Regions from separate parts of the Aeribacillus pallidus genome, predicted to be linked through region 2. Evidence: a T-box and tRNA genes for the amino acid it is inferred to sense, from the RefSeq annotation. Region 2 holds a T-box; the other holds one or more tRNA genes.
What was found. A T-box is a leader RNA that pairs with one kind of tRNA and senses whether it is charged. The one in region 2 lies ahead of ileS (isoleucine--tRNA ligase), so its partner is inferred to be a tRNA-Ile.
Positions count from the first base shown of each region.

Region 1: it has a tRNA-Ile gene. The T-box ahead of ileS (isoleucine--tRNA ligase) is inferred to sense a tRNA for this amino acid. The anticodon was not compared.

Region 1 covers NZ_JBCNBW010000034.1:4,971-20,378, forward strand. The annotation lists gene ABES52_RS07505 (DUF2624 domain-containing protein) at 1-61, opposite strand, end outside; gene ABES52_RS07510 (YitT family protein) at 142-1,020, shown strand; gene ABES52_RS07515 (metal ABC transporter ATP-binding protein) at 1,133-1,918, shown strand; gene ABES52_RS07520 (metal ABC transporter permease) at 1,915-2,757, shown strand; gene ABES52_RS07525 (Fur family transcriptional regulator) at 2,771-3,196, shown strand; gene ABES52_RS07530 (5' nucleotidase, NT5C type) at 3,211-3,780, opposite strand; gene ABES52_RS07535 (hypothetical protein) at 3,954-4,328, shown strand; gene ispG (flavodoxin-dependent (E)-4-hydroxy-3-methylbut-2-enyl-diphosphate synthase) at 4,380-5,474, opposite strand; gene ABES52_RS07545 (protein YqfZ) at 5,596-5,955, opposite strand; gene ABES52_RS07550 (MFS transporter) at 6,074-6,337, shown strand; gene ABES52_RS07555 (MFS transporter) at 6,312-6,788, shown strand; gene ABES52_RS07560 (hypothetical protein) at 6,873-7,190, shown strand; gene ABES52_RS07565 (sensor histidine kinase) at 7,358-8,167, shown strand; gene ABES52_RS07570 (methyl-accepting chemotaxis protein) at 8,198-9,136, shown strand; gene ABES52_RS07575 (DUF1189 domain-containing protein) at 9,178-9,948, opposite strand; gene ABES52_RS07580 (Na/Pi cotransporter family protein) at 10,212-11,822, shown strand; gene ABES52_RS07585 (DUF456 domain-containing protein) at 11,940-12,419, shown strand; tRNA gene ABES52_RS07590 (tRNA-Ile) at 12,500-12,573, shown strand; gene sodA (superoxide dismutase SodA) at 12,716-13,324, shown strand; gene ABES52_RS07600 (MFS transporter) at 13,470-14,669, shown strand; gene ABES52_RS07605 (peptidoglycan D,D-transpeptidase FtsI family protein) at 14,840-15,408, shown strand, end outside.
Region 2 covers NZ_JBCNBW010000055.1:654-16,061, forward strand. The annotation lists gene spoIIGA (sigma-E processing peptidase SpoIIGA) at 1-537, shown strand, start outside; gene sigE (RNA polymerase sporulation sigma factor SigE) at 584-1,303, shown strand; gene sigG (RNA polymerase sporulation sigma factor SigG) at 1,437-2,213, shown strand; gene ABES52_RS12020 (YlmC/YmxH family sporulation protein) at 2,340-2,615, shown strand; gene pgeF (peptidoglycan editing factor PgeF) at 2,670-3,488, shown strand; gene ABES52_RS12030 (YggS family pyridoxal phosphate-dependent enzyme) at 3,485-4,156, shown strand; gene ABES52_RS12035 (cell division protein SepF) at 4,175-4,600, shown strand; gene ABES52_RS12040 (YggT family protein) at 4,609-4,869, shown strand; gene ABES52_RS12045 (YlmH family RNA-binding protein) at 4,938-5,711, shown strand; gene ABES52_RS12050 (DivIVA domain-containing protein) at 5,894-6,409, shown strand; T-box leader at 6,465-6,696, shown strand; gene ileS (isoleucine--tRNA ligase) at 6,747-9,515, shown strand; gene ABES52_RS12060 (TraR/DksA C4-type zinc finger protein) at 9,905-10,174, shown strand; gene lspA (signal peptidase II) at 10,243-10,734, shown strand; gene ABES52_RS12070 (RluA family pseudouridine synthase) at 10,709-11,620, shown strand; gene pyrR (bifunctional pyr operon transcriptional regulator/uracil phosphoribosyltransferase PyrR) at 11,814-12,356, shown strand; gene ABES52_RS12080 (solute carrier family 23 protein) at 12,529-13,854, shown strand; gene ABES52_RS12085 (aspartate carbamoyltransferase catalytic subunit) at 14,041-14,922, shown strand; gene ABES52_RS12090 (dihydroorotase) at 14,935-15,408, shown strand, end outside.

The DNA of each region.
Region 1 (15,408 bases), on a different contig from region 2:
ATAGTTCTTCCTTCGTAATATGGTTAATTTTATAATTTACCACGTTCTCGAACAATTTCATATCCATCACTCCTCAACTAATACATATGATGAGAGTAGAAAAATCGTGACAACATTTTTTGGGACAGAAAGGAGAAACGTATGATTAAAAAGATTCATAAAAAGGAGAGTGTTCCTCATCTTATTTATCGCTTAATATTAATTTTTTTAGGGGCAGCCTTTGCGGCTATGTCGATTGAATTGTTTCTCGTACCCAATGACATCATTGATGGAGGAATTATCGGTATATCTCTCATTTTGGATCATTTACTCGAAAAGGTCCCTTTTCTCAACTTTGGTACACTAGTCGTGTTGCTCAATATTCCTTTTATGTATTATGGATACAAACAAATTGGTAAAACATTTATGTATTCGTCTTTTTTTGGGACAGTTTCGTTAGCAGTGGTGGAACGATTACTTCATCATGTCGAACCATTTACGAACCAACCCATATTAGCGGCAGTTTTTGGAGGATTATTACTTGGAGTTGGTGTTGGTTTGGTCATTCGCCACGGCGGATCGTTAGATGGAACAGAAATTTTAGGTATTTTGTTGACGAAGCGCCTTCCATTTTCAGTTGGGGAATTTGTCATGTTTATTAACATTTTTATTTTTGCTTGGGCAGCGTTCGTTTTTGGGGCTGAACAAGCGATGTACTCTGTTATGACGTACTATATTACGTTTAAAACAATCGATACGGTCATTCAGGGGCTAGACGAAACGAAAGCGGTCATCATTGTAAGCGATCATTATGAGGAAGTATCCGAAGCCATTTTGAGTCGTCTCGGAAGGGGCACGACAAAGTTAAAAGGAAAAGGTGGCTTCACGGATCATGAAAAAGACGTCATTTATGTTGTAGTAACCCGATTGGAAGTAACAAAGTTAAAAAACATTGTGTCTGATATTGACCCGAACGCCTTTTTAACCATAATGAATACACAAGAAACAAGAGGAGCTCGATTTAAATCCGCTATTCATTAAAAACAAATTGGTTTCAGCCAATTTGTTTTTTCATTTACATTAAAAATGAGCTATGTTATACTACTTGTTGCTAAATCGTAACGATTCTTATTGAAAAGGAGAGGAATAGGAGATGTCCTCGAACTCCATTATTGAAATAGAAAATGTTAGTTATCGCTATGACAACCTGTGGGTGTTAGAGAATATAAATTTACAAATTGAAAAAGGTTCTTTTGTTGGTATTGTTGGACCAAACGGCTCTGGAAAATCGACATTACTTAAGATTATTTTAGGATTGTTAAAACCCCAAAAAGGGACGATTCGCTTATTCGGTGTTGAGCAACAGAAGTTTAAAGAATGGGATCGAATTGGATACGTTTCGCAAAAAGCAAATTCATTCAACTCGGCTTTTCCAGCGACAGTGTTTGAAGTTGTGGCCAGCGGTTTAACGAAAAAGACTGGCCTTTTTAAATTTATCGGAAAAGAAGGAAAAAAAGCCGTTTTACAGGCGATCCGAGCGGTTGGAATGGAAGCGTTTATGAACCGGAACATTGGCGAATTGTCCGGGGGACAACAACAGCGGGTGTTTATTGCAAGAGCTTTAGTTAGCCAGCCTGAATTACTCATTTTAGATGAGCCTACAGTTGGTGTCGATGTGCAAAATGTACAATCGTTTTACAATATGTTAGAGGAATTAAACCAGAAATGGGGAATCACGCTTTTACTTGTTTCCCACGATGTAGGAACCATTACAACGAAAGTGTCTCATGTTGCATGTTTAAATAAGAGCCTTCATTTCCATGGAAAAACCACTGAATTTGAACAATGCAAAGACAAAAACTTGTCGATGTTTTATGGACACGATGTTCATTTATTATCACATGAACACGAAGTCCATCAAGAAGGGGTTAACGTATGATTACTTATTTGCTACAATACGAATTTCTTCAAAATACGTTTTTGACCGGTTTAATCATTGGAGTCGTTGCTCCTGTTTTAGGCGTTTTTATTGTGGTGCGACGACTTTCCTTAATAGCTGATGCGTTGAGTCACGTGACTCTTTCAGGAATTGCTGCCGGGTTATTAATAAGTAAAAAATGGTCGTTGTTCGCAGGGATTCAACCGATATATTTTGGGATGTTCTTTTCGGTAGCAGGGGCTTTGTTAATTGAAAAACTTCGGAGTGTGTATAAGCATTACGAAGAACTCGCAATTCCGATTATGTTATCAGGTGGCATCGGTCTTGGAATTATTTTTATTTCATTAGCGGATGGATTTAATACCGATTTGTTTAATTACTTGTTCGGAAGCGTTAGTGCAGTATCTCGAAATGATTTAATTATTATAGCTATTATTAGTGTAGCGATTTTATTTGTTGTCACCTTTTTATATAAAGAGTTATTTTTACTTTCCTTTGATGAAGAGCACGCGAAAGCCTCTGGTATTGCAGTGAAAAGCATTCATTTTGTGTTTATTATATTAGTGGCGCTTGTTATTTCTATTTCCATGCGAATTGTTGGTATTTTATTAGTGTCAGCTTTAATGACTCTCCCAGTTGCAGCGAGTATCCGTGTTGCCCGTGGCTTTTTTCAAACAATTATTCTTTCCATTATTTTTGGTGAACTTGCGGTTTTTACTGGATTAGTGACGGCTTTTTATTTAGATTTAGCACCTGGAGGAACAATTGTCATTAGTTCCATTCTTATTTTGGTTGGAACAATAGCGATTAAGCGATTAAAAAATGCGTGGGCTAAATGAGGTGAGTGTGCAAATGAACGTGACGGAAGCCATTCAATTGTTGAAAGAACGTGGATATAAACATACTGGAAAGCGTGAAATGATGTTGGAATTGTTTTCTGCTCACGATAAATATTTAACTGCCAAAGATGTGTTAGATCATATGAAGGAAGATTATCCAGGACTTAGCTTTGATACGATTTATCGAAACTTATCACTATTTGTAGACCTTGGGATCTTAGAACAAACGGAATTATCCGGAGAAAAACATTTCCGATTTACCTGTGGAAAACATCACCATCACCATCATTTTATTTGCCTTGATTGCGGAAAAACGAAAGAAATTGATACGTGTCCGATGGAAAAGTTACAAGAAGACTTAAAAGAATACGATATCACTGGTCATAAGTTCGAAATTTATGGTGTTTGTCCAACATGTGCAAAATCCCCCCAGTCATAACTGGAGGGATTTTTTTATCGTTGTTTTAACCAATCGTTTACCCATTGTTTTGCTTCCTGCCAACCTTTCACACGAATGACCCCTTCTGGAATTGGATCTTGATTGTAAGGAGCGTCGAATAGTAATACAGGGATACCGCATTCTTCGTGAATGGAAACCGCATTGTCGTGCTTGTCTTCTAAAAATAATTCGATGTTATGCTTTTTAAGCGATTCAATTTTATTGTGTGTCCCAATTAATTCAATATGATGATAATAGAGGTCGTTTCGATCAAACCATTGTCTTGTTAAGTCGAGAAGATGTGAACCTCTGGCACTTATGAAAAACAATTCAAATTGCTCTTTCCATTCAAGTAAAACTTCTTTCGCCCCTTTAGCTAATGGAGATTGTTCATAGATTGTTGGTTCGACTTGGCGAAACCATTGGGCGAAATCTTCTGGTGTTACTTCGACCACTTTTGTTAAATCGTATGCTGTAATGTCTTCGTATGTAAGGTTGACATCAAATGCTTCATTTAAATATGGGACGAGCGTAGTTGGACATGTAACCGTTCCATCGATGTCAATTCCAATTCGTTTTTTCATTTACATTACCCCTTTTTCAAGTTCTCATACAGTGTATCACATTTCCTATCGAAGGTGAACGTAATTAGAAATGTTTAAGGAGTTGGATAGATAGACAATCATTAGTAACATGATTTCTATATCCGTGGGAATACTATTTAATGCTCCCATCATGGAAAGAGAGGGATCAGCAAATGGGTGAAGAACGACGAGAAAATCTCGTTGAGCAAGACCTTCGTAATACAGAAAGATATGGGGATATCAATCGACCTGAATTATATGAAGAAGGGTCGAATTTTGAAGAAGAAACATCGGCTGAATTAGCGACACCTCTTTCTGAAAATCGTGAAACAAAAATCGACGAAGGAAACGGTGGACGTGGATGGGGATACACTTCATTAGTCCTATCCATTTTATCATTATTTGTTCTACCAGTTCTTTTAGGAGCAGCAGGAGTCATTTTAGGCTTTGTTGCACGCCGTCGCGGAGCGGAAGTATTGGGTGCATGGGGAATCGGTATTGGAGCCGTCTCCATTATTATAGGATTATTTGTTCTTCCGTTCTTTTAATAGTAAAAGGGGGCAAAAACGCTTGGCACTAGCCAAGCGTTTTTTTATATGTTAAGCATTTTGTTGCTCTTTTTGCTTCTTAAAATATTCTTCCGCAAGCATATCAATTTCTTTTTTCAGCTCTTCGACCATCGTTTCTTCTGGTACTTTACGTACGGTTTTCCCTTTACGGAACAGCAACCCTTCGCCACGAGCCCCAGCAATTCCAATATCGGCTTCACGTGCTTCACCTGGTCCGTTTACGGCACATCCAAGTACAGCCACTTTTATTGGTGCTTTAATTTTTTGAATATATTCCTCAACTTCGTTGGCAATGCTAATCAGATCAATTTCAATTCTTCCGCAAGTTGGACATGAAATTAACGTGGCAGCATTAGAAGCTAAACCAAATGTTTTTAATAATTCTTTGGCGACTTTTACCTCTTCAACTGGATCGGCGCTTAACGAAATCCGAAGTGTATTTCCAATTCCTTTATTTAGAAGAACTCCTAAGCCAGCCGCACTTTTCACCGTTCCGGCAAATAAAGTTCCGGACTCTGTAATTCCTAAATGAAGCGGATAATCAAATGTTTGAGCAGCTTTTTCGTATGCTTCAATGGCTAAACGAACATCGGATGCTTTTAACGAAACGATAATATTTTGAAAATCAAGGTCTTCCAAAATTCGGATATGATGTAAGGCACTTTCTACCATACCGTCTGCTGTCGGATAACCATATTTTTCTAAAATTCGCTTCTCTAAACTTCCTGCATTTACCCCGATACGAATCGGTACGCCACGTTCTTTCGCGGCTTTGACAACCGCTTCTACTTTTTCACGTCGACCGATATTACCAGGATTAATGCGAATTTTATCAGCGCCGCCTTCAATTGCTTTTAACGCTAAACGAAAGTCAAAATGAATATCGACGACAAGAGGGATGTTAATGCGCTTTTTAATTTCTTTAATCGCATTAGCTGCCCGTTCATCTGGACAAGCAACCCGTACGATTTGACAGCCTGCTTCCTCTAAACGTTCAATTTCACGAACGGTTGCATCTACATCGTGTGTTTTCGTAGTGGTCATACTTTGAATGATGACTTCGTTGCTACCACCAATTGTTAAGTTGCCCACTCTAACAGGACGAGTTTTTGAACGATGTATAATCTCACCCAAGTGTAATTCTCTCCTTTAATATCCCACAAGACTGGGATTTGTAGTTTATGATTACGGATTTATTGTAACAATGTTTGCTGATTATTGACAAGAAAGAGGAAAAAATCCGCTCTTAATTTTTGTAAATAGGAATTTTATACATTTTGCCAATTTGAATGTCATTAGGAGTTGTATTTTCATTTAACCGTTGAAAGTCTTGAATCACTTGATTAATGGAAACAGGTAAAGGGCCCTCCTGATACTTTTCGACGAGTGATAAAACGGTATCGCCAGCTTTCACTTTTACGAGCACATAAGGGACTTGCTTTTCTATTGGTTCGGATGGAGATGAGGTAGCCGGTTGTCCTTGTGCGGGCATGGTTGGAGAAGGTGAATAAGAAGAAGTACGGATGGTGAGGGTGCCAACACGTAAATCATAAAAAATGCTGTATATCAAAATAAAACCAACGAAGGCTAGTAACAACCGTTTCATAAAAATCCCTCCCATTCTTGTCCCCATTATATTCGGTAAGCTCAAAAAAACATGTCAGAACTTGTATGAGCAAAAGTAAAATTAATAGATGTTTTTGTCGAAAGGAGGATAATAAAGTGTGGAAAAAAGCGGTAACAACTTCCATGATTCTGCTACCGGTTATTATGGTATTTGGAAACTCCCCTTTATTCCTGTCCTTTCTAACATTCAACAGTCGTTACATTTATCATACGAGGAAACAGGACTCATCTTAAGTGTATTTAGTATTCCAGCTGCTCTGATTATTCCGTTCCTAGGATTTCTTTCCGATCGCTTTACCCGGAAACAAGTCATTTTATCGTCTTTTAGTTCTTCTGATGATTGGATCGATTATTTCGTTTAGTTACTCGTACTTTCCAAAATCATGGATGTTTTCGATGTTATTAGTTGGGAGGTTTATACAAGAGTTAGGAGCAGGAGGAACGGCTCCATTTGCGATTGCTCTTATTGGGGATGTATTTCAACAGAGTGAGCGAGCGAAACAATTAGGAGTATTAGAGGCTTGGAATGGAATAAGTAAAATCGTTGCCCCGGTAGTCGGTGCGTCAATCGCATTATTGTCTTGGGATTACTGGTTTCTTATTTTATTTTTATTATCATTAATAGCCTTCATTGGTATACGGTGTATGGTACCTTTAAAGGGAAATGATTCGAACATGACATTTCAACAATATGGCCATGCGATTAAACGATCGTTTTTCCAAAAGGCAAAACACTTTGTCGCTCGTTTTTGGCGTATTATTTTTTCTGTCGTATTATATCGAAGAAGTATTTCAAATCGATGGGTTTTTTAAAGGTTTTAAATTTTTATTTCCGTTAGGGGCGATGGCGTTATCTTCTTATTGGACTGGAAAAGAGCTTAAAAAGAGACAAGAGCGATGGAAACAATATTTGATTCTCGGTGTAGCAATGAAGGTAGGAGCATTTATAGGCACCATCATTTTTTCAATATTTCTTTTTGTTTATTTTTTATTACGATCGCCTTTGCTGGTATCGGCTTTTTACTTCCAGCCGTCAATTACGGGATTACGTCGGCTGCGGATGAAAGCGACGGAGGTTTTATCGTCAGTTTATATGGGGCCACTCGTTTTTTAGGAGTAGCATTAGGTCCCATCATTTTTGGATGGGTACCTTTTAATCAAACGATTTTTGGTTTCTCCTTAATTTATCCCTTTTGTCCTTCGTATTCCTTTTAATCGGAAATTACTCCGTCATTCGTCCAAAATTATTTTCATTTAAAAATATTTACCATAGAAAATAGTTGGTTTTATTGGTAATAAATAAAAATATTACCTAACCTTTACAATCCGTTAACATTATTCTGTGAAAATGTTGAGTATAGTCGTAAAGGAGGGCTCTATGGATGGAAAAATGGCGTTTGATAAAAAATGTTCAATCAGTTTTAACACCTATTAGGAAGAAGGTCATGGGTTATAAGCAGCGCCATGGGAAGGGATTTCGATTTTCGTTCCCAAGTTACATTGGAAAAACGTTATCATTAAAAACGCGTTTGTTGTTAATGATTAATATCATTCAGTTAATAACGGTAACAGCGATTGGTTTTCTATCATTTTACAAATCGAAAGAAACGACGATGAAATTGACGGAAAACCGTTTAGAACGTGAAGTTTTAACCGTTTATGAAATTGCCCAAAGCCTAATGTTATTATATGTTGGGAAAGAAGATCAGTTTGAAAAGAAAATAAAGCAAGTCATTAAACAACAAGATGCCGAATTGGCCCAAGATGGATTAGATGGTTATTACTTTGTAATAAATGATAACGGAGCCCTTCCTTTACTAGACGGTGGGGATCAATTACAATTAGCGGAGGACATAACAAGTAAAATATTACAAATTGAAAAAGGAATTATTCATGAGTCCATTAATGGAAAAAAGTATTCGTTTGCGTTCCACTCCGTGCAAGAATTAAAAGGGATTTACGTTATAGCCATTCCACAAAGTCAATATTTATCCCCAATTCAAAGTATGGCCACATATACTATTCTTCTGGCGATAGGTTCGGTTCTATTAACAACAGTGTTCATATTATTAGCGCTAAAACCATTGGTTGAACCGATTCAACAACTGCGGACAACCATGCGTAAAATTCGTGATGGAAACTTAAACATCAACATTGATATAAAAACTTCACTACCTGTAATTCATTCATAAGTTGTTAGTTTCCAATCTATGATGGAAAATGTGAAATCATTAATACAAAGTATTTCCACAACGACGGATAAATTAAGCGTGACGGGAGCGAAACTTCAAAAAGCCTCTGACCAATTATTAATGGAAAACACACAAATAGAACATACGGTACAACTTGTCCAAAAAGGGGCAGAACAGACGGCTACTACATCTGAACAAAATATGTATTCGTTCCAAGAAATGAAAGCTTCGCTTGAAACGATTTTTTCGAAACTAGAACAAGTATTTTTAAAAGCGAATACTATGACCGATTCTGCTCAAAAAGGGGAAACAAACATTCACGCAATGGCGGAAACGAACTCGATGTTTGTCACTGACTTTAAAGAAATGAACAAAACGATACAAAACGTGAAAGAACACTCTCACTCAATTGCTAAAGTGGTGACGATGATTCAGCAAATTGCGGAACAAACGAAGTTATTAGCGTTAAATGCTGCGATTGAAGCGGCCCGAGCAGGAGAAAGTGGAAAAGGGTTTGCCGTAGTTGCCAATGAGGTACGAAAATTAGCTGAGCAATCGGCCAAAGCTACAGTCGATATAACTCAGATCATAGAAGAAATGGAAACTATCTCCCTTCAAGCCGTCACCGAATTTAATTTAATGGTAAATAAAGTGAAGCAGCAAATGGATTCCGTTATGAAAGGGAAGGATGCTTTTCACCAGTTACTACTACAAATTAAAGATGCCGACCAACTGTTACGGGATATCCAATCAGAGTTAACGCAAGTTGAACACGTTTTACCGGAAGTGGAAAAAGCGACTGAGGCATATGTTTCTATTTCACAAGAGACGCTCGCAAGCGCAAAGGAAATGTTGACTGTTTTTGATCAGCAGTCTGTGATGTTACAAGAAAACCACCATATTGGCAAACAGTTAAAAGAGTTATCTAATGAGCTTCATTCGTTATCTATACAATTTTCTTTGAATTAAAAACAAACAAGAAGGTGTTAGGTCTGACCTAACACCTTCTTTTAATTCGTTAATGTCGGTTGTTTTGAAGACGGAATCGATGAAATAATTCGATATAAGATGAATAAAATCATTGCCCATTCGAGGAATACATCTCCTGTAAAGTTGATTTGAAAAAGGGAAAGAAGGGTAAATAAAATGGTCGGTAGTGTCACTCCATAAGCCGTTATGCGATAGCTTTGTCGGTACGATAATTTTCGGTTTTGCCGCAGAAGAAGAGCGAGTCCAGCAAAAATTGCGATTTTTATAAACAGTAAGCCTGAATTAAAAATATAAGTAATTATAATGATAACAACAGATAAAATAGGAACAATCGTCTGAAATTGATGGAGCATTTCTACAAGTGACTTCTTTGTTACATGTAATCCTTCAAGCATGGAATATGGAATTGACTGAACATTCCCTTCCGTAACTATAATAAATTGGTCGGATAAAAGGCCGATGGTTATGTTTTTGTTAGAAAATTCGGTCACTTGCCCCGATGGATCATATAAAAGAATCCAATTTTCGCTTTCTACTTTAACCGTTTCCATATTAGATGAATGAAGCGTACCGTTTTTAATCGTAAAGTCAGGAAATTCTTTCAACAATATTTGTTCCATTTTTTCTATTGGTACAGCAGAAAAGGAATAAAATAACAAAACAATTGGAAGCGTCGTAAATAACGCTAAGAAAAATATGTACAAAATGGTTTTTCCAATCCCTTGAAAGCGAAACATCGCCATTTTTTTTGGTGAATATAAACTAACTATGAATTGTTGGAAGATGTTCATCATTATCACTCCTTGTGAAAGCATTCATTCTCATTGTAAATTTACCTGTAAAACGGAAACAACTAGAAATTAGAATTCTGAAAAATAATACTTTTGTAACATAAATGTAACATTAAAACTAAATGTTAAGCTAATGTAAATTTTAATTTAAACATGTTTACATTGTGTTCATGATGAATTAATAATTATATGGGGTCTGATGAATAATGTCGAAAAAGATTAACTAATAGGGGTTGAATAAAGTGGAATTTAGTCTTCAACAAATGCTATTTGAGTTTCTCGGCGGCCTTGGAATTTTTCTTTACGGTATTAAGTTTATGGGAGACGGTTTGCAAAAGTCTGCAGGCGATCGTCTTCGTGATGTGTTAGACCGGTTTACTACGAATCCGATCATGGGGGTAATTGCCGGTACAATTGTTACGATTCTCATTCAAAGTAGTTCGGGAACGACAGTCATTACCGTCGGACTAGTTAGTGCGGGATTTATGACGCTTCGCCAAGCAATTGGCGTTATTATGGGTGCCAATATTGGTACGACAGTAACAGCGTTCATCATCGGTATTGACATCGGTGAATATGCGTTACCGATTATTGCCGTAGGTTCTTTCTTGATATTTTTCTTTAAAAATAAAAAAGTTCGAAATCTTGGACAAGTTATCTTTGGGTTCGGTGCCCTTTTCTATGGGATGGAATTAATGAGCGCCGGAATGAAACCGTTACGTTCATTCGAAGCGTTTCATGAATTAACGGTTAGTCTGAGTGATAACCCGATTCTTGGAGTTATTGCTGGTACCGTCTTTACGGTCATTGTACAAAGCTCTAGTGCGACTGTCGGTATTTTACAAGGGCTTCATGCGGAAGGCCTTATTGATTTACAAGCTGCGCTACCAGTATTATTTGGTGACAATATCGGAACAACGATTACAGCCGTTTTAGCAGCGCTTGGAGCATCGGTTGCTGCCCGTCGAGCTGCGGCGACACATGTGTTGTTTAACTTGGTAGGAACAGCTATTTTCCTCATCATTTTACCGTTCTTTCAAGATTTTATAGAGTTTTTGAAAAATAGTTTATCACTAGATCCAAAAATGACCATTGCCTATGCACACGGTACGTTTAATGTGACAAACACGGTGATTCAATTACCTTTTATTGGAGTTCTAGCAGCAATTGTAACAAAATTAATACCTGGTGAGGACTCAATTGTTGAATATCGTGCAAAACATTTGGACCCTATTTTCATTGAACAATCTCCTTCTATTGCCTTAGGACAAGCAAAAGAAGAAGTTGTTCGCATGGGACAATTTGCGATTAAGGGGTTAGAAGAAACGCATCAATACTTAACGACGAAAAATTCAAAGCATGCGGAAGTCTCTTTACAACTGGAAGACGCCATTAACAATCTTGATCGAAAAATTACGGATTATTTAATTTCTTTGTCTACAAGCTCGTTATCAGCAGCTGAATCTGAACGTCATTCGATTTTAATGGACACGGTAAGAGATATTGAGCGAATCGGTGACCATTTTGAAAACATTGTGGAATTAATAGAGTATCAGCAAGCAAACAAAGTTAAATTAACAGATGAAGCGATGCACGACTTAGAAGAAATGTTTAGTTTAACCATTTCAACCGTTCAAAAAGCGATTTCTGCTATCGACCATAATGATCAAGACTTTGCTCGGGAAGTAGTCGAAAACGAAGATCGTATTGATAAAATGGAGCGTAAATTACGTAAACAACATATTTTACGTTTAAATGAAGGGCTTTGCTCAGGTCAAGCCGGCATTGTTTTTGTAGACATTATAAGCAATCTAGAACGTGTTGGTGACCACGCAGTAAACATTGCTGAAGCCGTATTAGGGATTCATCATTAAGGTGAAGAAAGAGAAGTAAGATTTTCCGCTTACTTCTCTTTTTTTTGAAACTTAAAGTAATGATATCCGTAAAAAAAGTGGGACATGCGTCCAAAATATTGTTGAAAGGTGAAACGTATGGAAATTATTTATTGGGGACTTATTGTCATTTGCTTTTTGCTTGCCTTTGTTGGGCTTATTTATCCTATTATCCCAGGGATGTTGTTTTTGTTCGGAGGCTATTTATTATATGGGTTATTTTTTTCATTCGAACCTTTTCATTGGAGCTTTTGGGTCATTCAAATGATATTAGCATGTCTAATGATGGGAGCGGATTATGTAATCAACGGGTTGACAATGAACCGAAGAGGAGCTTCGAAAGCTGGCTTTTGGGGAAGCACAATAGGAATTATTATTGGTCCGTTGATCATACCGGTATTTGGGATTATTATTGGTCCATTTGTTGGTGCCGTTGTAGGGGAAATTGCCTTCGGGAAGAAGCCTATAAAAGAAAGCCTCTCTATCGGTGTAGGGTCATTGATAAGTTTTTTTAGCAGCACGTTTGTAAAAGCGGTTATTCAATTAGGAATGATTGTCTACTTCTTTTTGGTTATTTAATGGACTTTCCAAATGATGTTGACGATTTTTCTGTTCGGTGTTATATTTTCAATAAATAAACGAATGTCTAAATGTAAAATGGACCCTTAGCTCAGCTGGTTAGAGCAGACGGCTCATAACCGTCCGGTCGCAGGTTCGAGTCCTGCAGGGTCCATTAACAAAAACCGGTTTCCAACCGGTTTTTGTTTTTACATTAAATAAGGAGATACGATTAGCAAATGATTTGATTCAATAATCGTTCTTTGGTAATCTTAAGATTGAAAAGCAAACCATGTACATAAAAGGAGGAATTGGAAATGGCATTTGAATTACCTCAATTACCTTATGCTTACGACGCCCTTGAACCACACATCGATAAAGAAACAATGAACATCCACCACACAAAACATCATCAAACGTATGTAACCAAATTAAACGATGCGCTTGCTGGACACGATGAATGGTTAAACAAATCGGTTGAGGAAGTAATTTCAAACCTTGACCAACTTCCAGAAGCAGTTCGTACAGCTGTACGTAACAACGGTGGAGGTCATGCAAACCACTCTTTATTCTGGCAAATTCTTTCTCCAAATGGTGGCGGTGAACCTACAGGAGAACTTGCTGAAGCAATCAATAAAAAATTCGGAAGCTTCGAGAAATTCAAAGAAGAGTTTGCTGCTGCGGCTGCAGGACGTTTCGGTTCCGGTTGGGCTTGGCTTGTTGTAAACGATGGCGAACTTGAAGTAACAAGCACTCCAAATCAAGATTCTCCGTTAATGGAAGGTAAAACACCTATTTTAGGCCTTGATGTTTGGGAGCATGCCTATTATTTAAAATATCAAAACCGTCGTCCAGACTACATTAACGCATTCTGGAACGTTGTGAACTGGGACGAAGTAGCAAAACGCTACGCTGCTGCGAAGTAATTTTTTTAAGAGTATTCAAAAGGTTGCTGACATGTCAGCAACCTTTTTTTGTGCGAAATTCCCAACTTATTAGCATTCTCCTTTTATTTGTATAACTCAGATTTAATTATCAAACAATATTAAAGATGAAAAGGGGAGTTTCGCAATGTTTTATAAAAAATGGTTAGGTGATGTAGAGATACCAAAAGACTTACGATTGTTATTATATGTAGGAAGTTTGTATTCCTTAAGCATAGCTCTGTCCAATACATTCGTAAATATTTATTTATGGAAACAGACAGGAAATTATGTTGACTTGGGTATATATAATTTAACTATCGTTATATTTCAGCCTTTAACGTTCATTTTAGCAGGACGCTGGGCGAAAAAAATTGATCGTGTCATTGTGTTACGACTCGGAGTAATTTTTTTAACGAGTTTTTATTTTACGGTTCTTTTTATCGGTCAGCAGGCTTCGAATTTCTTAATTTTGTTAGGTGCTTTGTTAGGAATTGGGTATGGTTTTTATTGGTTAGCCTATAACGTGTTAACGTTTGAAATTACCGAGCCTGAGACGCGCGATTTTTTTAACGGTTTTTTAGGATCCTTAACCTCTGCAGGAGGAATGATTGGGCCAATTTTAGCCGGATTTATTATCTCGCGATTTACTTCTTATGCAGGATATACACTTGTTTTCGGTATTTCACTTTTCTTATTTGCCATTGCGATTGTGTTAAGTTTTTCCATCACTCGTCGCCCAGCTTCAGGAAAGTATGAGTTTGTACGTATTTTTAAAGAGCGAAAGAAAAATCACCAATGGAAAGGCATAACGAACGCTCACTTTTTTCAAGGACTTCGTGAAGGAACATTCCTATTTGTCATTACAGTTTTCGTTTTCATTGTAACCAGTAGCGAATTAGCAATTGGAACATTCGGTCTTGTCAATTCAACCATCTCGTTTATCGCGTATATTTTTGTTTCACGTTTATTGAAAAAAGGAGCTCGTAAAAAAGCTATATTGATCGGTGGAATACTTCTTTTTCTCTCCATCTTTATAATTGTCCCAGAAATGAGTTATATCCGTTTATTAGTTTATGCTGCTACTATTGCCGTTGCGTATCCGATCGTGCTTGTCCCGTATATTTCGATGACGTACGATGTGATTGGTCAAAGTTGGAGGGCAGCTGAAATGAGAATTGAATATATCGTTGTGCGAGAAATTTTTCTTAATAGCGGAAGAATCGTCTCGATCCTTACATTTTTAGGAGCAGTTTCATTATTTCCAAGTGAACAAATTTTACCCATTTTATTAATTATCTTAGGTGCTGGTTACTCCTTTATTTATTTGGCCGTAAGAAAAGTTTAGTTTAAATGAGGAGGAGCCGCACTTTTTTCGTGATGTGAATTTTTTCATACCGATAGAAAAATCCCGTTAATTCGAATACAATAGTAAAGGAGGCCTTACGGAAAGGAAGGAATGAGCCATTGAAAAAACAAAAAAAGAAGAAAAAAACACATGTGCCGGTACGGTTAAACATGTTGTTTTTTATCGTCTTTTTATTATTTTCTACATTAATTTTACGGTTAGGTATCGTACAAATCGTGTATGGTGAAGACTATCGTCGTGAGGTGGAGCGGACGGAGGATGTAACCGTCAATACACCTGTCCCACGCGGGAGAATTTACGATCGTCATTATAATGTTATTGTGGACAATACTCCTTTAAATGCCATTACGTATACACGGACTAATTCAACGAAGGTCGACGAAATGCTAGAGGTCGCTGAAAAATTAGCCAAGTTCATTAAAAAAAACCCGAAAGAAGTAACTGAACGGGACAAAAAAGACTTTTGGATCTTAAAGTTTCCAGATTTAGCACAAGAAAAAATTACTGAAGAAGATAAACAGAAGTTAAAGGAATTAGACTTATCTCAAGATGAGTACAACAAAAAATTGTATCAATTACAATTAGACCGGATTACGGAAAAAGATTTAGCCATGTTATCGCAAGCTGATTTAGAAGTTTTAGCGATTTTCCGTGAATTTTCAAGCGGATATGCCTTAACTCCACAAATGGTAAAAAATGAAGGAGTCACTTCAGAAGA
Region 2 (15,408 bases):
AGTTGGGTGTTTGTAATGTTTGGACTACCTCTTGCTTGGTATTTTACAAAAAGTCGAATTGACCATATGGAACATATTCAAATTCAATATGACAGATGGGTACAAGTGGAAGTTTTATTAAATGGGGAGACTTTTCACTGGATAGGTCTTATTGATAGTGGGAACCAACTCGTAGATCCGATTAGTCAATCTCCAGTAATGATTGCCTCCATTAAAGGTATGGAAGAGCGGTTTCCAGCTGATGTCGTTCATCTTGCAAAGTTCCCTGATGATTTATTGAATTCGTCGATAACGCTTCCGCATGAATGGGAAGATCGTATTCGTATTCTTCCAACGAAAGTTGTCGGTAATGATCAACAATTACTCATTGCCTATAAAGTTGACTATGTAAAAATTACGACGAACGATCATCAAACCTTTATACCAGAAAAAGCATTGGTCGTATTATCAACACAACAGTTGTCCTCTGATCAAACATTCCACTGTATTATTCATCCGAAAATGGTGACAGGAATCCCGGTTTCAACCGCCTCATAAATAGCTTGTTCCTATAAAAAATTTTATCTTAAAGGAGGAGTCTATGATGAAGAATTGGCGCATTCTTTTATCTTATCTTTGGTACAAACTATTAATTAAATTGGGAATTAAGACAGACGAAATATATTATATTGGTGGCAGCGAAGCGTTACCTCCTCCGTTAACAAAAGAAGAAGAGGAAATGTTATTAAAAAAATTACCCAAGGGGGATAAGGCGGCTCGCTCACTGCTCATAGAACGTAACTTGCGACTCGTTGTCTATATTGCTAGGAAATTTGAAAATACGGGGATAAACATCGAAGACTTAATTAGCATCGGGACCATCGGCTTAATTAAAGCTGTAAATACGTTTAATCCTGAGAAAAAAATCAAGCTCGCTACATATGCTTCTCGCTGTATTGAAAACGAAATATTAATGTATTTGCGGAGAAATAATAAAATCCGAGCAGAAGTGTCGTTCGATGAACCATTAAATATTGATTGGGACGGAAATGAATTACTACTTTCTGATGTTCTAGGAACCGATGACGATATTATAACGAGAGATTTAGAAGCAAACGTCGACCGAAAATTACTACAAAAAGCGTTGCATCAACTTTCCGATCGAGAAAAACAAATTATGGAGCTTCGCTTTGGGCTATCAGGAGAAGAAGAAAAAACGCAAAAAGATGTCGCGGATATGCTAGGAATTTCTCAGTCATACATTTCTCGTTTAGAAAAACGCATCATTAAACGATTACGAAAAGAATTTAACAAGATGGTGTAAAATTTTTTTTTTCTAATTTACAACGTAAGTAGGACAAGGGCTCCGCGTTTCTAAGGGTTTTGGTGATGCATATTTTTCCCTCGCAAGGAGATACTTAACTTTGTACAAGAGCTCCTGTGAGGAGGGGAAGTCTGTGTCACGTAACAAAGTTGAAATTTGCGGTGTAGATACCTCCAAATTACCTGTATTAAAGAACGAAGAAATGCGCGAGCTCTTTCGCCAAATGCAAGCGGGAGAACTTTCTGCGAGGGAAAAGCTCGTCAATGGAAACTTACGCCTTGTATTAAGCGTCATTCAACGATTTAACAATCGGGGAGAATATGTCGATGATTTGTTTCAAGTTGGATGCATTGGCTTAATGAAATCCATTGATAATTTTGATCTAAGTCAAAATGTTAAATTTTCAACGTATGCGGTTCCAATGATTATCGGAGAAATTCGACGCTATTTACGTGATAATAATCCGATTCGGGTATCACGTTCATTACGGGATATTGCGTATAAAGCTTTGCAAGTCCGTGAACGTCTGATGTCAGAAACGTCAAAGGAACCGACGGCTGAAGAAATTGCGAAAGAATTAGAAGTTTCTCATGAAGAAGTAGTATTTGCATTAGATGCAATTCAAGACCCAGTTTCCCTGTTCGAACCGATTTACAATGATGGGGGAGACCCGATTTATGTGATGGATCAATTAAGTGATGAACGAAATAAAGATAGTCAATGGATTGAAGAAATCGCGTTAAAAGAGGGCTTAAGAAGATTAAATGAGCGGGAAAAAATGATTATTCGCAAACGCTTTTTCCAAGGGAAGACACAGATGGAAGTGGCCGAAGAAATCGGTATCTCCCAAGCTCAAGTGTCACGGTTAGAAAAAGCAGCGATCAAACAAATGAATAAAAATATTCATTAGTGCTCCCAATTTGTGGAGCCTTTTTTTTATTTATGGAATTTTTGAATACTACTTGTCTAAAACTCATGAAGTTCTTTTCATTCCGCATATATTGAAAGTAAATAGAGTGAAAAGTGAGGGACAAAAATGGTAAGAATTTCAGAATTTCAAATAAAAGATGTTGTGAACATTTCGGACGGCCGTCGATTAGGAAACATTGTCGATTTTGAAATTAATACAGACACTGGAAAAATAACCGCAGTAATTATTGGAGGAAGCGGGAAACTATTTGGTTTTCTAGGAAAAGATGACGACTTATTTATACCATGGACACAAATTGTAAAAATTGGTGCCGATGTTATTCTTGTTCGCTTAAAAGAGTCAACAACGTTTCAATATCAATTAGAAAAGCCAAAAGAGTGACGAAAGAAACCACAAATATGTTAAACTAAAGAAAAAAGAAATGGAGAAATGTGGATGAGTGAACCAATGGTAAAGCTGGATTCTTCATACTACACGATTCCTGAATGGACGAATGTGGATTCCGAGCTTGTTGTCGGCATTTCAACAAAACAGTTACCGACCAACGGGAATGGGAATTTGGCCTTTCACGTCACAAACGATTGGAAAACTGTTCAAGTGAACCGTCAACAGCTTGCCAATGCCCTTTCGTTCCCTGTTCAACATTGGGTAGGAGCTGAACAAACACATGAAAGCCTTATCGTAAAAGTGCAAAGAAAACATCGTGGAAGAGGGGCTCTCGATTATTCGACGAGCTTTCCTCATACGGATGGATTTTACACAACGGAGAAAGGGATTTTACTTACCCTTTGTTTTGCTGATTGTGTCCCGCTTTATTTCCGTGCACGAAACTGTCCAATCATCGGTGTAGCGCATGCAGGGTGGAAAGGAACCGTACGAAATATTGCCGGGCAAATGATTGATACTTTTAAAAAGGAAGGCGTATCTCCAGCCGATATTGAAGTGGTTATTGGTCCATCCATATGTTCAGCGTGTTATATCGTGGATGATAAAGTGATCAATTTAGTGAAAAAGACGGTAGAACATGGTGTCGAAAATATCTATAATGAAGTAAAGCCAGGTCAATACGAACTTGATTTAAAAAAAGTCAATAAATTGCTTTTAATTCAAGCCGGTGTGAAAAGAGAACACATCCAGACAAGTTCCTTATGTACTTCATGCAAAGAAGAAGATTTTTTCTCCCATCGACGTGACAAAGGGAATGCGGGACGAATGTTAGCGTTTATTGGTTGGAAGGAGGATCGTTCTAAATGAGTGTCAAAGAAAATTTACAAATCATTGAACAAAACATCAAAGAAGCGTGTGAACGGTCCAACCGTAACAAAGAAGAGGTTCAAATTATTGCCGTTACGAAATATGTAAGCAATGAGCGGGCGCAAGAAGCGTTAGAGGCAGGAATTATCCATCTTGGAGAAAATCGCGATGATGGCTTTTTAAAAAAATGGGAACAATTTCAGGACAAGCCTATATGGCATTTCATCGGTACGTTACAATCACGTAAAGTAAAAAATATCATAGACAAAGTTGATTACATACATTCGTTGGACCGTTTATCATTGGCGAAAGAAATTCAAAAACGGGCGTCCAAACCGATCAAGTGTTTTGTACAAGTGAACGTATCCGGAGAAGAGTCTAAGCATGGGCTCAGACCGGATGAACTCATCCCGTTTATTGAGCAATTAGCTTCTTTTGACCGCATTGTCGTTGTTGGACTGATGACGATGGCACCATTTACAGATGACGAAACGTTGATTAGACGTTGTTTTCAACAATTGAAAACTTTACAATTAAAGGTACAAGCACTAAATAAAAAATACGCACCGTGTACCGAATTATCGATGGGCATGTCGAACGACTATATCATCGCCGTAGAAGAGGGAGCTACCTTTGTGCGAATCGGTTCGTCTTTAGTCGGTGAATAGTGATAGGAGGTGGAAAAGATGGGCATTAAATCAAAATTAAAAACGTTTTTCTTTTTAGACGATGAATTCGAAAATGAGGAAGAATACATAGAGGAACAACTCCCGGCCGTCCAAAAATCGCAAGCGAAACAAAATGTTGTTAGCTTACAAAGTGTACAAAAGTCTTCCAAAGTCGTATTAGTCGAACCACGTGTTTATGCAGAAGCGCAAGATATTGCTGATCATTTAAAAAATCGCCGGGCGGTTGTTGTCAATTTGCAACGCATTCAACACGATCAAGCAAAGCGAATTGTAGACTTTTTAAGTGGAACGGTTTATGCTATTGGAGGAGATATTCAACGAATCGGAACGAATATTTTCTTATGTACACCGGATAATGTAGAAGTAAGTGGGAACATTTCCGACTTTGTGATGGAGGACAATTACGAAGATTCGAGGTGGTAATAAAAAGAATGGATACGATATTTGTACTTTTATTAAAACTTATTGAAATTTATTCATGGGCACTAATTATTTATATTTTAATGTCCTGGTTTCCAAACGCTAGAGAATCCAGCATCGGCCAATTTTTAGCTCGTATATGTGAACCGTATTTAGAGCCGTTTCGCCGCTTTATCCCACCTATCGGGATGATTGATATTTCACCAATTGTGGCTTTTATTGTTTTAAATTTAGCTTCAAGAGGGTTAGTCCAATTGTATTATTGGTTTTAAAAGAATCGGGGATAGCCCCGATTTTTCTTTTCTCCTTCATAATATTTCAACAAAGGAGTTCTCGCCATATGGAAGGAATTTATCAACATTTCCGACCGGAAGAAAAAGATTTTATCGATAAAGTGATAGCGTGGAAATCCGAAGTAGAAATGATGTATGCTCCGAAATTGACGGACTTTTTAGATCCGAGACAACAGTTTTTAACGAAATCAATCGTCGGAAGCGGTGATATAAACGTCCAATTTTTTGGGGGAAATCCCACAGCTGAGCGAAAGCGAGCGCTGTTGTACCCGTCCTATTATTCCCCAGAAGAAAAAGATTTTGACATCGTGCTCTTTGAATTAAAATATCCGACCAAATTTGTTCAATTGGACCATCGCCAAGTGCTTGGCACCTTACTTTCTTTAGGTATAAAACGTGAGAAGTTTGGCGACATTATAGTCAACAATGGTCGAATCCAATTTTTGGTTGTAGCGGAATTAGCGTCGTTTATCGAAATGCACATGCAAAAGGTTGGAAAAGCATCTGTAAAAGTGGAACGACTCCCGCTTTCGGACATCATGAATCATGCCGAAGAATGGCAGGAAAAACAGACGACTGTATCCTCGCTACGGTTAGATGTTGTTCTTTCTGGAATCACCAATTTATCTCGTCAAAAAGTACAAAGTATGATTAAAAATGGTCTCGTCAAAGTGAACTGGCAGCTCATTGATGAACCTTCGTTTATTTGTCAAGAAGGTGATATCCTTTCCGCGAAAGGATTCGGACGAAGTAAGCTATTTTCTATAGACGGCCAAACGAAAAAAGAAAAATGGCGTATCACCATGGGAATCTTAAAATAAGGGTGTTTGAGTTGAAGGCGGTTTTATGTTTTAAAATTATTTGTTTCTAACAGCGGGCCAAGGCCGTCGAAAAAGATGCAATAATTGCAAAGAAAATCTCATCGAATTTGCAGGAATTTCCCCACAAACTGTCGAATCATCTGTATAATAAAAATACATGATTCAGTTGTGGAGGTGGCAGCATGCCTTTAACACCGTTAGACATACATAACAAAGAATTCAGCCGAGGTTTTCGAGGGTATGATGAAGATGAAGTTAATGAGTTTTTAGACCAAGTCATTAAAGATTACGAATTATTGATTCGTGAAAAGCGCGAATTAGAAGAAAAATTAGCTTCGTTAAACGAGCGTTTAAGTCATTTTACAAATATAGAAGAAACGCTCAATAAATCGATTGTCGTTGCTCAAGAAGCGGCGGAAGAAGTAAAGCGAAATGCCCAAAAAGAGGCGAAGTTAATCATTCGTGAAGCGGAGAAAAACGCTGACCGTATTGTAAACGAAGCGTTAGCAAAAGCGAGAAAAATTGCTCTTGAAATTGAAGAGTTGAAAAAACAGTCGAAAGTATTCCGTACGCGCTTCCGCATGCTTATTGAAGCCCAGTTAGATTTAGTAAACAGCGAAGACTGGGATCAATTAATGGAATTTGAAATTGACGCTACTGAATTAAAAGCTTTAGAAGAGGAAGATAGCCTAGCGTAAGGACCTTGACGAAATCCATGGGAATTACATATAATTTAAAAACAAGTGGATGATAGAAAAAGCGATGATAGGGACAGTACAGTGCTCAAGCGCCTTTTTCAAGCGAGTCAGGGACGGTGGAAGCCTGATAGAAGGTGAGTGCTGGAAAATCACCCTAGAGCTCCTTTTCGAACGAGCCATTTAGTAGAAAAGGACGGATTATTCACGTTACGAATACCGAGTGGACAGATGGACTCGTCTGTCTATAAGGGTGGTACCGCGGGAATGAATACCTTCTCGTCCCTTTTGGGATGAGAAGGTTTTTTTATTGATACTTAGGATAAATAGGAGGATGAACATGGACTATAAAGAAACGTTATTAATGCCGAAAACGGATTTTCCAATGCGCGGAAATTTACCGAAGCGCGAACCGGAAATTCAGAAAAAATGGGATGAAATGGACATTTATAAAAAAGTGCAAGAGCGCACGAAAGGTCGTCCGCTATTCATTCTACATGATGGACCTCCGTACGCGAACGGAGATATTCACATGGGGCATGCGCTAAATAAAATTTTAAAAGACTTTATCGTCCGTTATAAATCAATGACAGGTTATTATGCACCATATGTACCAGGTTGGGATACGCACGGTCTTCCGATTGAGCAAGCGTTAACGAACAAAGGCGTCAACCGTAAAGAAATGTCGGTTGCTGAATTCCGTAAACTATGTGAAGAATATGCATATGAGCAAATTAATAACCAACGCGAACAATTTAAACGTCTCGGTGTTCGTGGTGATTGGGAAAACCCTTATATTACGCTAAAACCTGAGTACGAAGCACAGCAAATTAAAGTATTCGGGGAAATGGCGAAAAAAGGTTATATTTATAAAGGGTTAAAGCCAGTTTACTGGTCTCCATCCAGTGAATCGGCTTTAGCTGAAGCAGAAATCGAATACAAAGATAAACGCTCTCCATCCATTTACGTTGCTTTCTCTGTGAAAGATGGAAAAGGCGTATTAGACGAAGGGACAAAAATCGTCATTTGGACGACAACTCCATGGACGATTCCAGCCAACCTTGGAATTGCTGTTCATCCTGAACTTGACTACGTTGTCGTAAAAGTAGACAACGAACATTTCGTGGTAGCGGAAGCGTTATTAGAAGAAGTTGCGAAAACAGTGGAATGGGAGTCTTATGAAGTTGTTAAAACGGTCAAAGGTGCCGAATTAGAATATGTTGTGGCGAAACATCCACTTTATGACCGTGATTCGTTAGTCATCCTTGGCGATCACGTTACAACAGACTCCGGTACGGGCTGCGTTCATACAGCTCCTGGTCACGGGGAAGACGACTTCCGTGTTGGACAGCAATACGGATTAGATGTATTATGTCCAGTTGACGAAAAAGGATATATGACGAACGAAGCGCCTGGATTTGAAGGGTTGTTCTACGATGATGCCAACAAACCAATTACGCAAAAATTAGAAGAAGTGGGTGCATTATTAAAACTACAATTTATTACTCACTCCTATCCGCACGACTGGCGTACGAAAAAACCGGTTATTTTCCGGGCGACAGCACAATGGTTCGCATCCATTGACAAATTCCGAGATGAATTATTAGAAGCTGTAAAAGAAACGAAATGGGTGCCTGCTTGGGGAGAAACTCGTCTTTACAACATGATTCGTGATCGTGGCGATTGGTGTATTTCTCGTCAACGGGCATGGGGCGTACCAATTCCGGTATTCTACGCAGAAAACGGGGAAGCAATCATTACCGATGAAACGATCGAACATGTAGCGAACTTGTTCCGTGAACACGGCTCAAACGTATGGTTCGAACGGGAAGCAAAAGACTTATTACCAGAAGGATTTACGCACCCAGGTAGCCCGAACGGCAAGTTCACTAAAGAAACCGATATTATGGACGTTTGGTTTGACTCTGGTTCTTCCCATCAAGCGGTACTTGTCGAACGAGATGATTTAGATCGTCCAGCTGACCTTTATTTAGAAGGATCTGACCAATATCGCGGTTGGTTTAACTCTTCCTTAACAACAGCGGTCGCTGTAACAGGAAAAGCTCCATACAAAGGTGTCTTAAGCCACGGATTTGCGCTTGACGGTGAAGGGCGTAAAATGAGTAAATCGCTCGGTAACGTCGTCGTTCCAGCGAAAGTAATGAATCAATTAGGTGCGGATATTTTACGCCTTTGGGTTGCATCTGTCGATTATCAAGCGGACGTCCGCGTATCTGATGCGATTTTAAAACAAGTCGCCGAAGTGTATCGCAAAATCCGCAACACGTTCCGTTTCTTACTTGGTAACTTAGCGGACTTCGACCCAACAAAAGATAAAGTGGCTTATGAACAGTTACGTGAAGTAGACCAATTCATGCTTGTCAAACTAAACAAATTAATCAAGCATGTACGCGAAGCTTATGAAACGTATGAATATGCCAGCATCTATCATGCGGTCAACAACTTCTGTACGCTTGATTTAAGTGCCTTCTATCTTGATTATGCAAAAGACATTTTATACTGCGAGGCACCAAATAACCATGAACGCCGCTCAATGCAAACAGTGCTTTACGAGTGCTTAGTTGCTTTAGCCAAACTAATGTCACCAATTATTTCACACACAGCGGATGAAGTGTGGTCCTACATTCCTGGCGTAGAGGAAGAAAGCGTTCAATTAACAGATATGCCAGAATACGTTGACCTACCAAATGCTGATCAATTAGAAGAAAAATGGAACGCGTTTATGAAGATTCGTGACGATGTATTAAAAGCATTAGAAGAAGCGCGTAACGAAAAAGTCATTGGTAAATCATTACAAGCGAAATTAACACTTTACGTCAACGACAAAACCAAACAATTGCTTAACTCTATTGAAGAAAACTTACAGCAATTGTTTATCGTATCCGCCTTTGAAGTGGCTGGTACAGTCGAAGAGGCACCAGAAAACGCTCTTAAACTGGAACATGCCACGATCGTTGTTGAAAAAGCGGAAGGAGAAACGTGTGAGCGTTGCTGGAACGTAACTAAAGATGTTGGAGCAGACAACGAACATCCAACATTATGCCAACGCTGTGCAACCTTGGTGAAAGAGCATTATACAAACGTATAAGATATTTAAACATAGAGGTGTCACATGGCACCTCTTTTTTCGTTAGGCTATGTTATATATCATTGTTGATTTTTAGCAAGTTGTTCACACGGCGGCGACTTTAGCGGGAACATAAAGCCAGGCATGACCCTGGACTGATAGAATAGCGAGGGAAGCGGCTTGCGGCTTGCCCGCGGAAAGCGTCCGCCACAAGCGAATGTATAAATATCAACAGTATCATTTAACAGACAACCATGCTAATAAAAATTGGCACATTGATAAATGTAATAACAGCAAAAGTTATCCACAGGGTAGAGCCTTTCGTTAAAATCTGTGTCCAATAGAAGAAATTGAAAGGTACTGTCTCCTTGTTCGTAGGGAAAGTTAAAAGTAAACGGGGGGATGGTTCAATGGAGAACATTAATAGCGTACTTATGGCATTAAAGAAAGATTTGCAAAACTTTTCGAGTTCCAATGTCCACGTTCGTTCAACGATGGAAAAAGAATTAATTGATATTAATTACGCTCTAGAAAAATGGGAAAATGGACAATTCGGTATATGCGAATGTTGCGGAAAACCAATTCCTACTGAATGGCTGACAGTTATTCCTACGATACGTACGATGGATGACTGGTGGGAAATAAAACAGTATTATCGAAAACCAATTCCATTTATATAATTGTCCACAAAAAACAATTTATGCTAAAATGCAAAGGTAACGATGCCGTAGATATGGAGGTTGCCTTTGTGATTCACTACATAATTGCGTTATTTGTTATTTTATTGGATCAATTTACAAAATGGCTCATTGTAAAAAAGATGGAGCTTGGCGAAAGCATTGAAATTATTGAAAATGTGTTATACATTACATCGCACAGAAACCGTGGAGCGGCCTGGGGTATTTTACAAGGGCAAATGTGGTTTTTTTACATCATCACAATCGTTGTCATTATCGGAATTATTTATTACATGCACACGCATGCCAAAGGAAAACCGCTCCTTCGCCTAAGTTTAGCGTTTATGCTTGGCGGAGCGATTGGAAATTTTATTGATCGAGTTTTTCGAAAAGAAGTGGTCGATTTTATCAACACGTATATTTTTACGTATGATTTTCCGATTTTTAATATCGCCGATTCGTCTTTAACGATCGGTGTCGTTTTACTCTTTATCGACATGATTCGTGAAGAACGACTAGCAAAGAAGGAGAAGGCTTATGGAAATAATGGAACACATCATTGATGAGGAACAAGAAAACGTCCGTATTGATAAAGTGATTAGTTCCTTAAATGAGGAATGGTCACGGACGCAAGTGCAGCAATGGATTAAAGACGGAAATGTGATGGTAAACGGTAAACCAGTCAAACCGAATTACAAATGTGCCTTGAACGATCGAATTACGATTGAAATTCCTGAACCTGAACCATTGGAAGTTGAACCAGAAGAAATGGATTTAGACATATATTATGAAGACAAAGACGTGCTTGTAGTCAATAAACCAAAAGGGATGGTTGTTCATCCGGCACCAGGACATACGACTGGAACGTTAGTGAACGGATTAATGGCGCATTGTAAAGATTTATCCGGTATTAATGGCGTGATGCGCCCAGGAATTGTTCACCGAATCGATAAAGATACGTCCGGTTTACTCATGGTGGCCAAAAATGATCTCGCTCATGAACGATTGGTCGAACAATTAGTAGAGAAGACGGTTACTCGAAAATATTATGCCATTGTGCATGGGGTCATTCCGCATGAGGTAGGAACAATCGATGCCCCAATTGGCAGGGACCCAAAAGACCGACAAAGCATGGCTGTTGTCGATAATGGGAAGCCAGCCGTTACGCATTTTCGCGTCCTTGAACGGTTAAAAGATTTCACTTTCATTGAATGCGAGCTCGAAACAGGTCGTACGCATCAAATACGCGTGCATATGAAGTATATCGGGTATCCGTTAGCCGGGGACCCGAAATACGGACCGAAAAAAACGATTGATGCGAACGGACAATTGTTGCATGCAGCCGTCTTAGGATTTAACCATCCACGAACAGGCGAATACATGGAATTCGAGGCCCCATTACCAAAAGACTTTCAAGATATTTTAGAACTTTTACGAAAAAGAAGTTGACATCCTTTCTATCTGTCTGTATCATGATAGTAGCTTCATAAAGTCCTTTAATACAGTCCCGTGAGGCTGAGAAGGAAACGGTTATTGAAGATAGGAGTCGTCTATCTATCCTTAGGAGAACTGTACCCTCTTGCCGAACGGTGAGAGGGTTTTTATTTTTCCCGTTTCCACAGTAGAAATGAGGTGACAAGAGATGGTACCAAAAGCGATGGTACTGGATGAACAAGCGATTCGACGAGCGTTAACACGCATTGCTCATGAAATTATCGAGCGAAATAAAGGAATTGACGATTGTGTGCTTGTCGGTATCCGGACGAGAGGAATTTACTTAGCCCAACGATTAGCCGAAAAAATTGAACAAATTGAAGGGCAAGCGGTTCCAGTTGGTGAGCTCGATATTACCCTTTATCGGGACGATTTAAGTAAAATCTCACCAGATAAAGAACCAAAAGTGAAAGGATCCGAAATTCCTGTATCCATTCAGGATAAAAAAGTCATTTTAGTCGATGATGTATTGTATACAGGAAGAACGGTCCGCGCGGCGATGGATGCGCTCATTGATATCGAGCGGCCAGCAGCGATTCAACTGGCGGTATTAGTCGATCGCGGTCACCGGGAGCTGCCGATTCGCGCTGATTATGTCGGTAAAAATATTCCTACATCCCGGACCGAAAAAATTGTTGTGCAACTAAAAGAAGTGGATGAAAATGATAGCGTAACGATTCATGAAAACTAAATAGGAAAGTCCTTTTAAAAGCAGTCCAGAGAGGCTGACAAAGGGCGGAAAACATCCTCCACCGACTTTACATAGGTGTCGACTATCTTTAAGTAGGATGTATATACCCTCTTTGTACCTTCTGGACGGTGCAAAGAGGGTTTTTTATACGAAATAAAAAGGAGGATCTAAAATGAAACAAAAACGTGACGTAGCTTTAGATGTACAAGATGTGCCTAAATTAAGCCAATGGTTTAGCCTGAGTATTCAGCACTTGTTTGCGATGTTCGGGGCAACGATCCTTGTTCCTTTCCTTGTCGGTTTAAGCCCGGGTGTGGCTTTAATTTCAAGTGGTTTAGGAACGTTAGCGTATTTACTGATAACTAGAGGTCAAATTCCAGCTTATTTAGGATCATCGTTCGCCTTTATTGCTCCGATTATTTCGGCTAAAGCGATCGGGGGTCCAGAAGGGGCTATGGTTGGTAGCTTTTTAGCTGGACTTGTGTATGGGGTAGTTGCCCTACTGATTGCGAAGTTCGGTACGAAATGGTTAATGAAATTGTTACCACCGGTTGTTGTTGGACCAGTTATTATCGTCATCGGCCTTGGGCTTGCGGGAGTTGCCGTGAATATGGCGATGTATGAAAATCCAGGAGCCGAAGAACTAGTGTATAGTACGAAACATTTTTTAGTCGCTTTATCCACTTTAGGAATTACCATCGGATGTGCGGTTTTTATGCGCGGGTTTTTCGGTCTTGTCCCTATTCTTGCCGGAATCGTTGGCGGTTATATCATCGCCTTCTTCGCCGGAATCGTTGACTTATCAGGTGTAAAAGCAGCGCCGCTTTTCGAAGTACCTGATTTTATCGTACCATTTGTCACCTATACCCCAAGCTTCTCAAAAGAAATTGCCTTAATTATGATTCCTGTCGCATTAGTAACGCTTGCGGAGCATACAGGGGACCAAATGGTGTTAAGTAAAGTGGTAGGTCGTAACTTCATCAAAAAACCAGGCTTACACCGCTCCATATTAGGAGATGGCGTTGCAACGATGATCGCTTCACTCATCGGTGGACCGCCTAACACAACGTACGGAGAAAATATCGGAGTTTTAGCCATTACAAGAGTATTTAGTGTATTCGTCATTGCCGGAGCGGCTGTGTTAGCCATTATCTTTGGGTTTATCGGAAAAATAACTGCATTAATTAGTTCTATCCCTTCAGCGGTTATGGGAGGAGTCTCTATTCTACTGTTCGGAATTATCGCATCGAGCGGGTTACGTATGCTGATTGATAATCAAGTGGATTTAGGGAAAAAGAGAAACTTAATCATCTCATCGGTCATTCTTGTCGTCGGAATCGGTGGTGCCTTTGTAAAAATAACAGATGAGTTATCCTTATCTGGTATGGCGCTTGCGGCCATCATCGGAATTCTTTTAAACCTTATTCTTCCTAATAAAGATTCAGTGTCGGAAGACGAACTGTTTGCTAAGGAATCTGAAAACAATCAAGTTGCATAAGGAAGCACCTTTTAACTAAGTCCCGTGAGACTTATAAGGGTGTTGAGAGCGCACCGTATGGGGGAAGTATACCTTCTTTCTGGATGGAGCGGTACAATAGGACGATCTTGTACACTTCAACACCCTAACGTTATGTTAGGGTGTTTTTTTTACCAAAAACTTTTCAAGTGAAGAGGAGAGACAACGGTGAAACATCTTTTTACGATCCACGATGTATCAGGAGAAGAAGTGTTTGAATTCATTCGCCTCGCACAATCATTTAAACAAGGAGATAGTTGGACGCCAACTTATCCAACGTTTGCTTTTAACCTTTTTTTTGAACCAAGCACGCGTACGAAATGTAGTTTCGAAATGGCCCAACGAAAGCTCGGCTTACAAGTCATTCCGTTTGACGTGTTATCGTCGAGCGTACAAAAGGGAGAATCCTTGTATGATACGGTGAAAACATTAGAATCCATCGGTGCAAACCTCATCGTCATCCGCCATCCTCAAGACGAATATTTTGCTGAATTAAAAGAAATCAACATTCCAATCATCAATGGAGGAGACGGTTGTGGTCATCACCCTACGCAATCGTTGCTTGATCTAATGACTATTTATGAGGAGTTCGGTACATTTGAAGCGATTAAAGTGGCCATTATCGGTGACATCAGACATAGCCGCGTCGCCAGGTCCAATGCAACTATATTAAAAAAGCTAGGAAGCGAAGTAGCATTTGCCGGACCGGATGAATGGTTTTCAGATGATTATTTACAAAATGGGATGTATCTAACAGTTGATGAAGCTACGGAATGGGCAGATGTGGTCATGTTGTTGCGGATTCAGCATGAACGGCATGTCAGTACGAGCCATTTAAAGGCGGCACAATATCACCAATTATACGGCCTAACAGAAGAGCGGGCAAAAAAGATGAAACCACAAAGTATTATTATGCATCCAGCCCCAGTTAACCGTAATGTCGAATTAGCTTCATCTCTAGTTGAGAGTGAACGCTCACGAATTTTTCAACAAATGACAAACGGTGTATTTATGCGTATGGCCATTATCAAATATTTGTTGGATACATAGGAGGGATCAAGGATGAACGGAATGATTAAAAATGGGTATGTGCTGAATCCAAACGGAGAGATAGAACAAAAAGATATACAGTTTGAAAATGGACGAATAGTAAAAATTGGAGCTAAATTACCGGCAGCAGATAATGACGTATACGATGCGAAAGGAAAGCTTGTAGTACCAGGCCTAATCGATGTCCATGTTCATTTGCGCGAACCAGGTGGTGAAAAAAAAGAAACGATTGCGACAGGGACTCTGGCGGCAGCAAAAGGAGGTTTTACAACTGTTGCTGCCATGCCCAATACACGACCAGTCCCTGATACTCCTGAGCAAATGAAATGGTTAAAGGAGCGAATTGAAGAGACGGCGCATGTTCGCGTTCTCCCTTATGCTTCAATTACCGTAAGGCAACTAGGGAAAGAACTAACGGATTTTGCAGGTTTAAAAGAAACAGGCGCGTTTGCTTTCACCGATGATGGGGTAGGGGTCCAATCAGCT